2 regions of the Bacillus sp. JJ1503 genome follow, and region 2 is predicted to be linked to the other one. Evidence: riboswitches for the same ligand, from Rfam matches in the RefSeq annotation. Region 2 holds a riboswitch; the other holds the start of a gene.
What was found. Region 2 has a riboswitch for glycine ahead of glyA (serine hydroxymethyltransferase). Riboswitches for the same ligand answer to the same signal wherever they lie in the genome.

Region 1: linked by a shared signal. The riboswitch ahead of lpdA (dihydrolipoyl dehydrogenase) and the one ahead of glyA (serine hydroxymethyltransferase) in region 2 are both predicted to bind glycine.

The regions. Positions count from the first base shown of each region.
Region 1 covers NZ_JBALOZ010000192.1:36,888-42,717, forward strand. Annotated here, with positions in the region: gene V7149_RS15075 (PP2C family protein-serine/threonine phosphatase) at 1-854, opposite strand, end outside; gene V7149_RS15080 (aspartate kinase) at 1,108-2,469, shown strand; gene V7149_RS15085 (QueT transporter family protein) at 2,505-2,990, opposite strand; PreQ1 riboswitch class I at 2,999-3,043, opposite strand; glycine riboswitch at 3,242-3,343, shown strand; glycine riboswitch at 3,344-3,439, shown strand; gene lpdA (dihydrolipoyl dehydrogenase) at 3,532-4,932, shown strand; gene purU (formyltetrahydrofolate deformylase) at 4,953-5,822, shown strand.
Region 2 covers NZ_JBALOZ010000499.1:12-4,186, forward strand. Annotated here, with positions in the region: gene V7149_RS25885 (amino acid permease) at 401-1,774, shown strand; glycine riboswitch at 1,913-2,014, shown strand; glycine riboswitch at 2,015-2,106, shown strand; gene glyA (serine hydroxymethyltransferase) at 2,301-3,554, shown strand; gene V7149_RS25895 (Lrp/AsnC family transcriptional regulator) at 3,953-4,175, shown strand, end outside.

The DNA of each region.
Region 1 (5,830 bases), on a different contig from region 2:
TCGGTATGATTGACAAGAGCAAATCCAGTTGGATGACCTGCATTTACGTATTCCAGCGTTTTCTCCTTCGTATCAAGAACAAGATAAATAGCCGTAAAATAATAAGGAATTTGCTGGTTTCGATGGTTTAAAGAATTCATCCAGCGGTTAAGCTCCTTCATAACATACTCAGGATCGGCGTATGTTGTGATTGAATCCCTTAATACTGAAGATATAAACATGCATACAAGTGATGCTGATATTCCGTGCCCCATCATGTCAAGCTGTATGGCAGCAAAACGATGATCATTTATTCTATGCCAATAGTACATATCACCTGCTAATTTATACGCGGGTAAGTAGGAAGCCTTTAATAAAAGGTTATCCTTATAAACCGGCTCGCTTAACAAGCCTGTCTGGACATGCATGGATAATTCTAACTCATTTCGGATCTTTTCTTCTTGCTCAATATGCCAGTCCTTCTCGTATTTCAGTCTCAATGCCACTCGAATTCTTGCCAGTAGCTCGGTCTTATTTATCGGTTTCGTCACATAGTCAATGCCTCCAGCATCAAGTGCCTCAACTACCTTATTAGAATCTTCAAGAGCGGTTACAAATATAACAGGAATATCCTTTAAATGAGGAATTTGCTGGAGTTGTTTACATGCTTCAATTCCGTCCATTTCAGGCATCATGATATCCATTAGGATAATGTCTATCTGTTTTCCTATATCTAGTGGCTGTTCCTTTAGCAAAAAAGTGAATAAATCCTGTGCTGAAGTAAATGATAAGTAATCATCATAGCCTGCACGCTTAAGAATGTTTTCGATAACAAACAAGTTCGCCTGGTTGTCGTCCACAATAAGAATCCCCATATAGTCTGCTCCCTTATTTCTTATTGATTTAATCCTATTATATTTTAAAAATGGGTAAAGTTGTTAATGATAAACCTTTTTAATAAAAAAACATTCGGAAGTGTCTAGAAGGGCCAAAATGATAATAGGTATTTAGAACTAACTTGTCCACTACTAGTAAACAAATGTCCTTATAGAGAGGAAAAACTCTTGATTATTTTCTGAATAGGAGTAAAATTAGGGATATATTTTTTACAGGTTAGGAGATGTCAGGATGAAAGTCGTAAAGTTTGGCGGATCTTCTTTAGCATCCGGAAAACAACTAGAAAAGGTCTTCCAGATTGTTGTTTCTGATCCCGCTAGGAAGGTAGTTGTCGTGTCTGCACCGGGTAAGAGATTTGGAGAGGACGAAAAGGTAACAGATCTCTTGATTGAATGTGGAGAGCTCTGTTTGCAAAATAAAGATCCAAAGAAAAAGTTCGATGCTGTTATCGAAAGATATGCTTTAATTGCAGAGGAATTAGATTTATCAGATGAAATTATTCATATTATTCAACAGGATTTACTTGAAAGGGTAAATTCAGATAAAAGCAACCGAGAGAGATTCATGGATTTACTGAAGGCGAGCGGCGAAGACAACAATGCTAAGCTGGTTGCGGCTTATTTCCGTAAACAGGGTGTGGAGGCTCACTATGTAAGCCCGAAGGAAGCTGGGCTTTTGGTGAGTGCAGAACCAGGTCATGCCCAGGTTTTGCCAGAGGCCTATGATCGTTTGTTTGAACTGCGTGAGCGTTCAGGCATCGTGATTTTCCCTGGGTTTTTTGGTTATAGCAAGGAAGGTGAGATTTTTACTTTTTCACGGAGCGGATCAGATATTACTGGCTCCATCCTAGCTAATGGAATTAAAGCAGACTTGTACGAAAACTTTACAGATGTGGATGCTGTATATTCAGTTAATCCTTTTATCGTAGAAAGACCGAAGGAGATCAAGGAATTAACTTATAGAGAAATGCGTGAGCTTTCCTATGCGGGATTCAGTGTTTTACATGATGAGGCACTTGTTCCGGCATTCCGAGCGGGGATACCTGTACATATAAAGAATACGAATAATCCATCGGCACCAGGCACTCGAATTGTTTATGAGCGGGACAATACAAATGGCCCGGTTATTGGGATTGCAAGTGACGAAGGCTTCTGCAGCATTTATGTTAGTAAATACTTAATGAACAGAGAAATTGGATTTGGCCGAAAGCTATTGGAGATATTAGAAAGCTATGGTCTTTCCTATGAGCATACACCTTCAGGAATCGATGATATTTCCATTATTTTAAGGGAAAATCAATTTGCTCCAGGTATGGAAGAGGAGATCATTGGTCGAATTAAGACAGAGCTAGATGCTGATGAAGTCGTGATTGAGCATAGTCTTGCGCTTATCATGGTTGTAGGTGAAGGAATGCGCCACAATATTGGTACAACAGCAAGAGCATCAAAGGCTTTGGCAAAAGCGGGGGTTAATATCGAAATGATTAACCAAGGCTCCTCTGAGGTGAGCATGATGTTTGGTGTGAAGGAAATCGATGAGAATCGAGCGGTCCGGGCACTTTATAACGAGTTTTTTGCAGCAGTTACAGTATGAATATAAAAAAGAGTTGGCACACGCCAACTCTTTTACTAAATGGCCTTTTCAAAATTTACACGTTTATTTAATGCATACATAATAGGCATTCCAACTGCCATTACGATGAATTCGCCAATAGCGGTTGTGAGCCATGTAAACATAAATGGCAAGCCAAAGGCAAGATGAAGCTCTAAGGCAATAAGGAACATGGTAAAGGTGAAAACAAGTGTGTTTACTACCATGCGTGCCCAAATATTTTTAATAAATCGGCAGCATGCAATCGTGATTAATAATGAAATCAGTGTTTGTCCGACACCGAAAATAAGATCGTACGCGACCATTGGTGAAAATAATAAATTCGTTAAAAATACACCTAATACCATTCCGAAAATATATTTCTTGTTAAAGACGATTAGATGATTAAACATTTCGGAAACACGAAACTGGATATTAGTAAATCCAAAAGGCTGGATCAGCATGGAGACAGCAATATATAAAGCTGCTAAAATGCCATTTCCGACAAGCGTTTTTACTTTCATATTAAATTCTCTCCTTAGTTTTTTATCGTGGGATGGTTACGAACCACGTGGGCGGGTACCCAAAGATAATATTTTAATAGGCAGATCAAATGCTGTCAATCTACAATTATTGTAAAAAGAGTTTGTGGTTTTCATACAGGAATGAACACTTTGTGAACTTTTTCCCAAAAAAGATTAAGATTCTGTAAAAATGCTTGACATTACAGCGCTAAAGTATTATTCTAAATTTATAGAAAATTCAATACAGGCGGATGACGGTTGTGGGAGAGAGCATTACGACAAGCCACCGAAGGAGCAAGTTCCAAAAAGACCCTTGGAACAAATCTCTCAGGTAGAGGAACCACAACGGGACGCATCTCTGGAGAGCTCGTAAAAACTAGACGACACCCAAGGGGACCCCATTATTAATTTGGGCTTAAACTCTCAGGTAAAAGGACAGAGAAGGGTAAACAATCTTACCCTTTTTCTGTCCTTTTTTTCGTGGATAAATTTAGGGATTGATTGTTAAAATGTTCACAATATATCCAAAGGAGAGAATGATTTGACCAAAGAATATGATGTAGTCATTATAGGTGGCGGTACAGGCGGATACGTTGCGGCTATTCGTGCCTCTCAATTAGGTTTAACAGCTGCGGTTGTTGAAAAAGGAAAGCTTGGAGGAACATGTCTACATGCAGGTTGTATTCCGAGTAAGGCATTACTTCGAAGCGCGGAGGTTTATGCAACGACAAAAAATGCAGAAGCATATGGTGTTATAGCCCCTGAAGTTGGACTTGATTTTTCCAAGGTACAGGCAAGAAAAGCTGAGATTACTGATCGCCTGTTTAAAGGTGTGCAGCACTTAATGAAAAAAGGAAAAATTGATGTCTATGAAGGAAAAGGCAGAATCCTAGAGTCTAGAAACATATTGGTAGATTTGAATAATGGGGAAGAGGAAATCATTCTTGCTCCTAAAAATATAGTAATTGCAACTGGATCACGTCCACGGACACTTCCAGGACTAGAAGCCGATGGAAAGTATGTCATGACATCGGATGAAGCGCTTCAAATGGAAGAACTGCCAAAGTCGATTATTATTGTTGGCGGCGGTGTGATTGGGATTGAATGGGCTTCTATGCTCGTTGATTTCGGATTGGAAGTAACAGTGATTGAATTTGCTGATCGAATTATTCCGACAGAGGATGTAGATATATCTAAGGAAGTACAGCGTTTAATGAAGAAAAAAGGGGTTAAGATTGTTACAGGTGCTAAGGTGCTTCCTCAGTCCCTGGAAAAAGGCGATGGTGTAACAATTAAAGCAGAGCATCGGGGCGAAGAGAAAACCTTTTCTGCAGACAAACTTCTCGTCTCTGTAGGCCGACTACCTAATATCGAGTCGATAAGTCTTGAGAACACGACCATTAACGTTGAGCGCGGGTTTATCGTTACAAACGAATACTATCAAACAGATGAGTCTAATATTTACGCAATTGGAGATGTCATTGGAGGATTGCAGCTGGCACATGTAGCTTCACATGAAGGAATGATCGCGATAGAACATATTGCAGGTAAAAATCCAACGCCGCTGGATCCAACACTAGTATCAAAATGTATATATAGCAGTCCTGAGGTTGCGAGTGTAGGGCTAACAGAGGAAGAAGCAAAGCTGCAAGGTTACGAGGTGAAAACAGGGAAATTCTCATTCCGTGCAATCGGAAAAGCCCTTGTTTACGGCGAATCAGATGGATTTGTGAAAATGGTTGTTGAAGAAGGATCGAAAAAGCTGCTCGGTGTCCATATGGTTGGCCCGCATGTGACAGATATGATTACAGAGGCAGGTCTTGCTCGCGTTCTTGAAGCTACATCAATGGACATTGCTAGAACGATTCATCCTCATCCAACGTTAGCAGAAGCAATCGGGGAGGCTGCATTAGCAGTAGATGGAAGAGCCATTCATGCTTAATTTTGAATTGAGGTGTTACAATGACAACGAGAGAAAAAGGAAATAGAGGCGTATTACTGATTTCGTGCCCAGAAAAGCCGGGGATTATTTCGATCATTTCCAATTTTTTATTAGAGCATCAAGCGAATATTGTTCACTTTGATCAGCATACAACCGACCCTCATGCAGGCAGATTTTTTATGCGGATTGAGTTTGATTTACAAAACTTTGACACATCTATTGAAGGATTGGAACAGGGTTTGCATGAAATTGCTCAAAATCATTCTATGGACTGGCAGCTTAGCAGTTCTAAGAAGAGAAAGAGGATGGCGATTTTTGTATCCAAAATGGATCATTGCCTTCTGGAGCTAATTTGGCGTTGGAAGTCAAAGGAATTGCCTGTTGACATCCCGCTAGTGATTAGCAATCATGCTCACTTAGCTGATGAGGTTGAAAGTTACGGGCTTCCTTTTTACCATATCCCGCTGACTCATGAAACGAAGCAGGAAGCTGAGCAGAAGACATTAGAGCTATTAGATGGGAAAGTAGACTTTATTGTACTGGCAAGATATATGCAAATTCTTTCGCCGAATTTTATATCGAAATATCCGAACCAAATTATCAACATCCATCATTCATTCCTTCCAGCCTTTGTTGGGGCCAACCCATATGTGAGGGCTTTTAACAGGGGAGTGAAATTGATCGGAGCAACCGCCCACTATGTAACAAATGATTTAGATGAAGGGCCAATTATTCAGCAGGATGTTCTGCGCGTAAACCACCGCTACTCGTCAGAGGATTTAAAAGTAGCTGGTCGCCATGTGGAAAGAACCGTTCTCGCGGAGGCAGTTGCTTGGCATGTAGAAGATCGTGTTCTTGTCCATGGGAATAAAACAATTGTGTTTGAGTAACAGCCTTT
Region 2 (4,175 bases):
TGCCTATTTTTTCTTAGTTCATTATTATGTAAAAATAGCTATCTATAATAGAGGTGGCGATGCAATCAGCTAATGCTGATATCAAACTCGATTAAGTAAATAGGCAGTTGTTCACCTAGGTAAGAAGTAATCTACTCTAAAATAAATAACATTAATATTAATAATTGTAACTTTTTGTATGCGCTTACAAATGTATACCTGAGTTCCTAAAACTACTTCAATAATTCTCTACAAAAGATGACTTCTTCCTTTATTCTAGATGACTCTGTTGTTTGGATACCTGGTAAACATCTGGACCTTTGATCTTAGTCAAATATGGAAAAATTGTGCAATACTTTAATCGCGTTATTAGTTTAGTAAACAATTGTACCCACCTCGAAAAACAGGGAGTGAGAAATCTATGCATGAACAACAATTGGAGAGAGGTCTAAAGAACAGGCATGTCCAACTAATCGCCATTGGCGGGGCGATCGGAACTGGATTATTTCTTGGAGCAGGAAAATCTATTCATTTAACAGGGCCTTCAATTTTATTTGCTTATATGATTACAGGCATAGTTTGCTTTTTAATCATGCGCTCACTTGGAGAGCTGCTCTTAAGTAATCTGAAATATCATTCTTTTGTTGACTTTGTTCAAGATTATTTAGGGAATATGGCAGCATTTATCACCGGATGGACCTACTGGTTTTGCTGGATTTCAATTGCAATGGCTGACTTAACAGCAGTTGGTCTTTACTTTCAGTATTGGTTCCCTAGTGTACCACAGTGGATGCCAGCTTTAATTGCGCTTGTCGTGTTGCTCGTTATGAACCTGGCAACTGTAAAACTTTTTGGCGAATTGGAATTTTGGTTCGCATTAATTAAAATTATCGCGATTCTAGCACTAATTGTCGTTGGAATTTTTATGATTATTACTGGCTTTACCTCGAATGCAGGCACAGCTAGTCTCACGAATTTATGGAGTCACGGCGGAATGTTCCCGAATGGCTTAAATGGCTTTATTCTCTCATTCCAGATGGTCGTGTTTGCGTTTGTTGGTATTGAGCTTGTGGGACTGACAGCAGGTGAAACGAAAGATCCAGAAAAAGTAATCCCAAAAGCAATTAATAGTATTCCTATTCGGATTATTATTTTCTACATTGGTGCACTGATTGTTATTATGAGTGTATATCCGTGGAACTCGATCAACCCAATGGAAAGTCCGTTCGTTCAAGTTTTCGTAGGACTAGGTATCACAGCTGCTGCTGGTATCGTCAACTTTGTCGTTCTTACATCCGCAGCTTCTGCAGGTAATAGCGCCGTTTTTAGTACAAGCCGGATGCTATACTCTCTTGGAAAAGATAATAATGCACCTGTTCCATTTACAAAACTTGATTCCCGTAAAGTACCTTCCAATGCATTGATCTTTTCAACTGGCGTCATACTCATTTCTGTTGTTTTAAACTATGTAATGCCAGAGGGAGTATTTACACTGATTACAAGTGTTTCTACCGTATGTTTCATCTTCATTTGGGGAATTACGGTTATCAGCCATTTGAAATACCGTAAAACAAGGCCAGATTTAGCGAAAGTGAATAAATTTAAATTACCGCTTTATCCATTTTCCAATTACTTGATTCTTGCTTTCCTAGCGTTCGTTCTTGTAGTACTTGCACTAGCGGAAGATACTCGTGTTGCCTTGTTTGTAACTCCTGTTTGGTTTATTATTCTGGTTGTGATTTATAAGATTCGGCAAACAAAGGCAAATCATGAGAATAAAGGAAATGTAGCGTAAAATTTAGATGCAATGGATAAAATTCCGATTAGCATGGTGATCAACACTTTCTAAATTAATAAAGTTTTTCCAGAAAAATATTGACATATTATGATAAAACTCTTATTCTAATAATTACAAAAATTAAATATAGTACGGATGATAGTTGTGGGAGAGTGTAGTCGTCAATACCACCGAAGGAGCAAGTTCCAAAAATACCCTTGGAACTAATCTCTCAGGTAGAAGAACTACAACTGGACGTTACTCTGGAGAGCGCGTTTAATTAAACGCCACCAAAGGGGAAGACTCTTATAAAGAGTTAAACTCTCAGGTAAAAGGACAGAGAAGGGGGAGAGAGCGCATCAATACCCTTTTCTGTCCTTTTTTGTGTTCAAAAAATGACAGCAAAGCGTATTGTCTACCTGCCTTTGTCTTGGAAAAGAATAAATGTAGCTGAACAAACGATTTTTAAATTCCCAAAATTGCAAATTTATAATTTTTAAAACAGCTAGGGAAAGTCAGAATTGAAAATCAAGGAGGAATAGATATGAGTTTACGGGAAAATGATTCAACCATTTTTGAAGCGATCGAGAAGGAAAGTCACCGCCAGCATCATGCATTAGAGTTAATTGCATCAGAAAATTTTGTAAGCGATGATGTATTAGAAGCCATGGGGAGCGTATTGACTAATAAATATGCAGAAGGGTACCCAGGTAAGCGTTATTACGGTGGATGCGAAAATGTAGATGTTGTTGAAAATGTTGCTATTGAACGTTTAACTAAATTATTTGGCGCTAAATTTGCAAATGTCCAAGCTCACTCAGGTGCCCAAGCGAATACAGCTGTATTTTTTGCCTTGCTTCAGCCAGGCGATAAAATTATGGGAATGAATTTATCACACGGTGGGCATCTAACCCATGGAAGTCCGGTAAACATGTCAGGAAAATGGTTTGAGGTTGTGTCTTATGGAGTAAGAGAAGATAATCACCTGATCGATTATGATGAACTTGAAGCAATTGCTGAAAAAGAACAGCCAAAATTAATTATTGCTGGCGGAAGCGCATATACAAGAATAATTGATTTTGCCCGATTTAGAGAAATTGCCGATAAAGTTGGCGCAAAATTGATGGTTGATATGGCGCATATTGCAGGACTTGTTGCTGCAGGTCTACATCCTTCACCTATTCCGTTTGCAGATGTCGTGACTAGCACAACGCATAAAACATTAAGAGGTCCACGTGGCGGTATTATTTTGACGAATGATGAAGATATAATTAAAGCTATTAATAAAGCCGTGTTCCCTGGAATTCAAGGCGGCCCACAAATGCATATTATTGCTGCGAAGGCTGTTGCATTTAATGAAGCATCCCAGCAAAGTTTTAAAGAGTATGCTAAACAAGTCATCGAAAATGCAAAAACACTTGGTCAAGAGTTAGTGAAAGAAGGCGCAGCCCTCGTTTCTGGAGGAACCGATAATCATATCGTATTACTAGATGTTCGCCCTTGGGATTTAACAGGCAAAGAGGCGGAAAAGCTGCTTGAAGAAGCAGGCATCACCGTCAACAAAAACACGATTCCATATGATCCACAAAGTCCGTTCGTAACAAGCGGAATCCGCATGGGGACACCAGCGTTAACAACGCGGGGAATGAAAAAAGAAGAAATGGTGCAAATTGCGAAAGTTATCGCAGCTGTCTTGAAGAGCAAAGGGGATTCAGAGGTTTTAGAAAAGGCAAAGGAAACAACAAAAAGCATTTGTGCTGAGTTTCCGTTATTTCAACAACAGCCAGTTCTTGTATAAGAAAGACATTGTAAAGTGGGTGTCCAAAAGTAACTTTTGGCCACCCTTTTTTTGCATAAAAAACTTTAAATCCGACATTTTTGTAATAATTAAGTCACCACAACGAATTATCTAAAGGAACTATTTTCTTAAGTACATTCAAAATCCCACGAACCAATTAGTTCTTCCAATAGACATTGAAGACCTCATTCCCAAACCACATCTTGTCGAATTGTCGATTTAGCAGTTGGAAAAATGCACTCCTATTTGCTTGCATTTCTTCATCCTGATGATAATCGTCTTCCCAATCATCCATTAAAACTAGTTAATTAATTCAGAGTTTATTAAATTTTCTTCTCTATTTGGTCAGTTATAGCGTATAATACTTTTGATTTGATCGGAGAAAGGGTTGATAATTAATGGATAATATTGATAAGAATATCCTTCAACTATTAACAAATAACGGGCGAGTATCATATGTAGAGATTGGAAAACAATTAGGTTTATCACGAGTTGCTGTCAGAGAAAGAGTAAATAAATTAGTAGAAGACAAGGTTATCGAACAATTTACTGTAGTAATAAATAGCGAAAAGGTTGGAAAAAATGTTTCTGCTTTTTTTGAAATAGATTGTGAACCTAGTT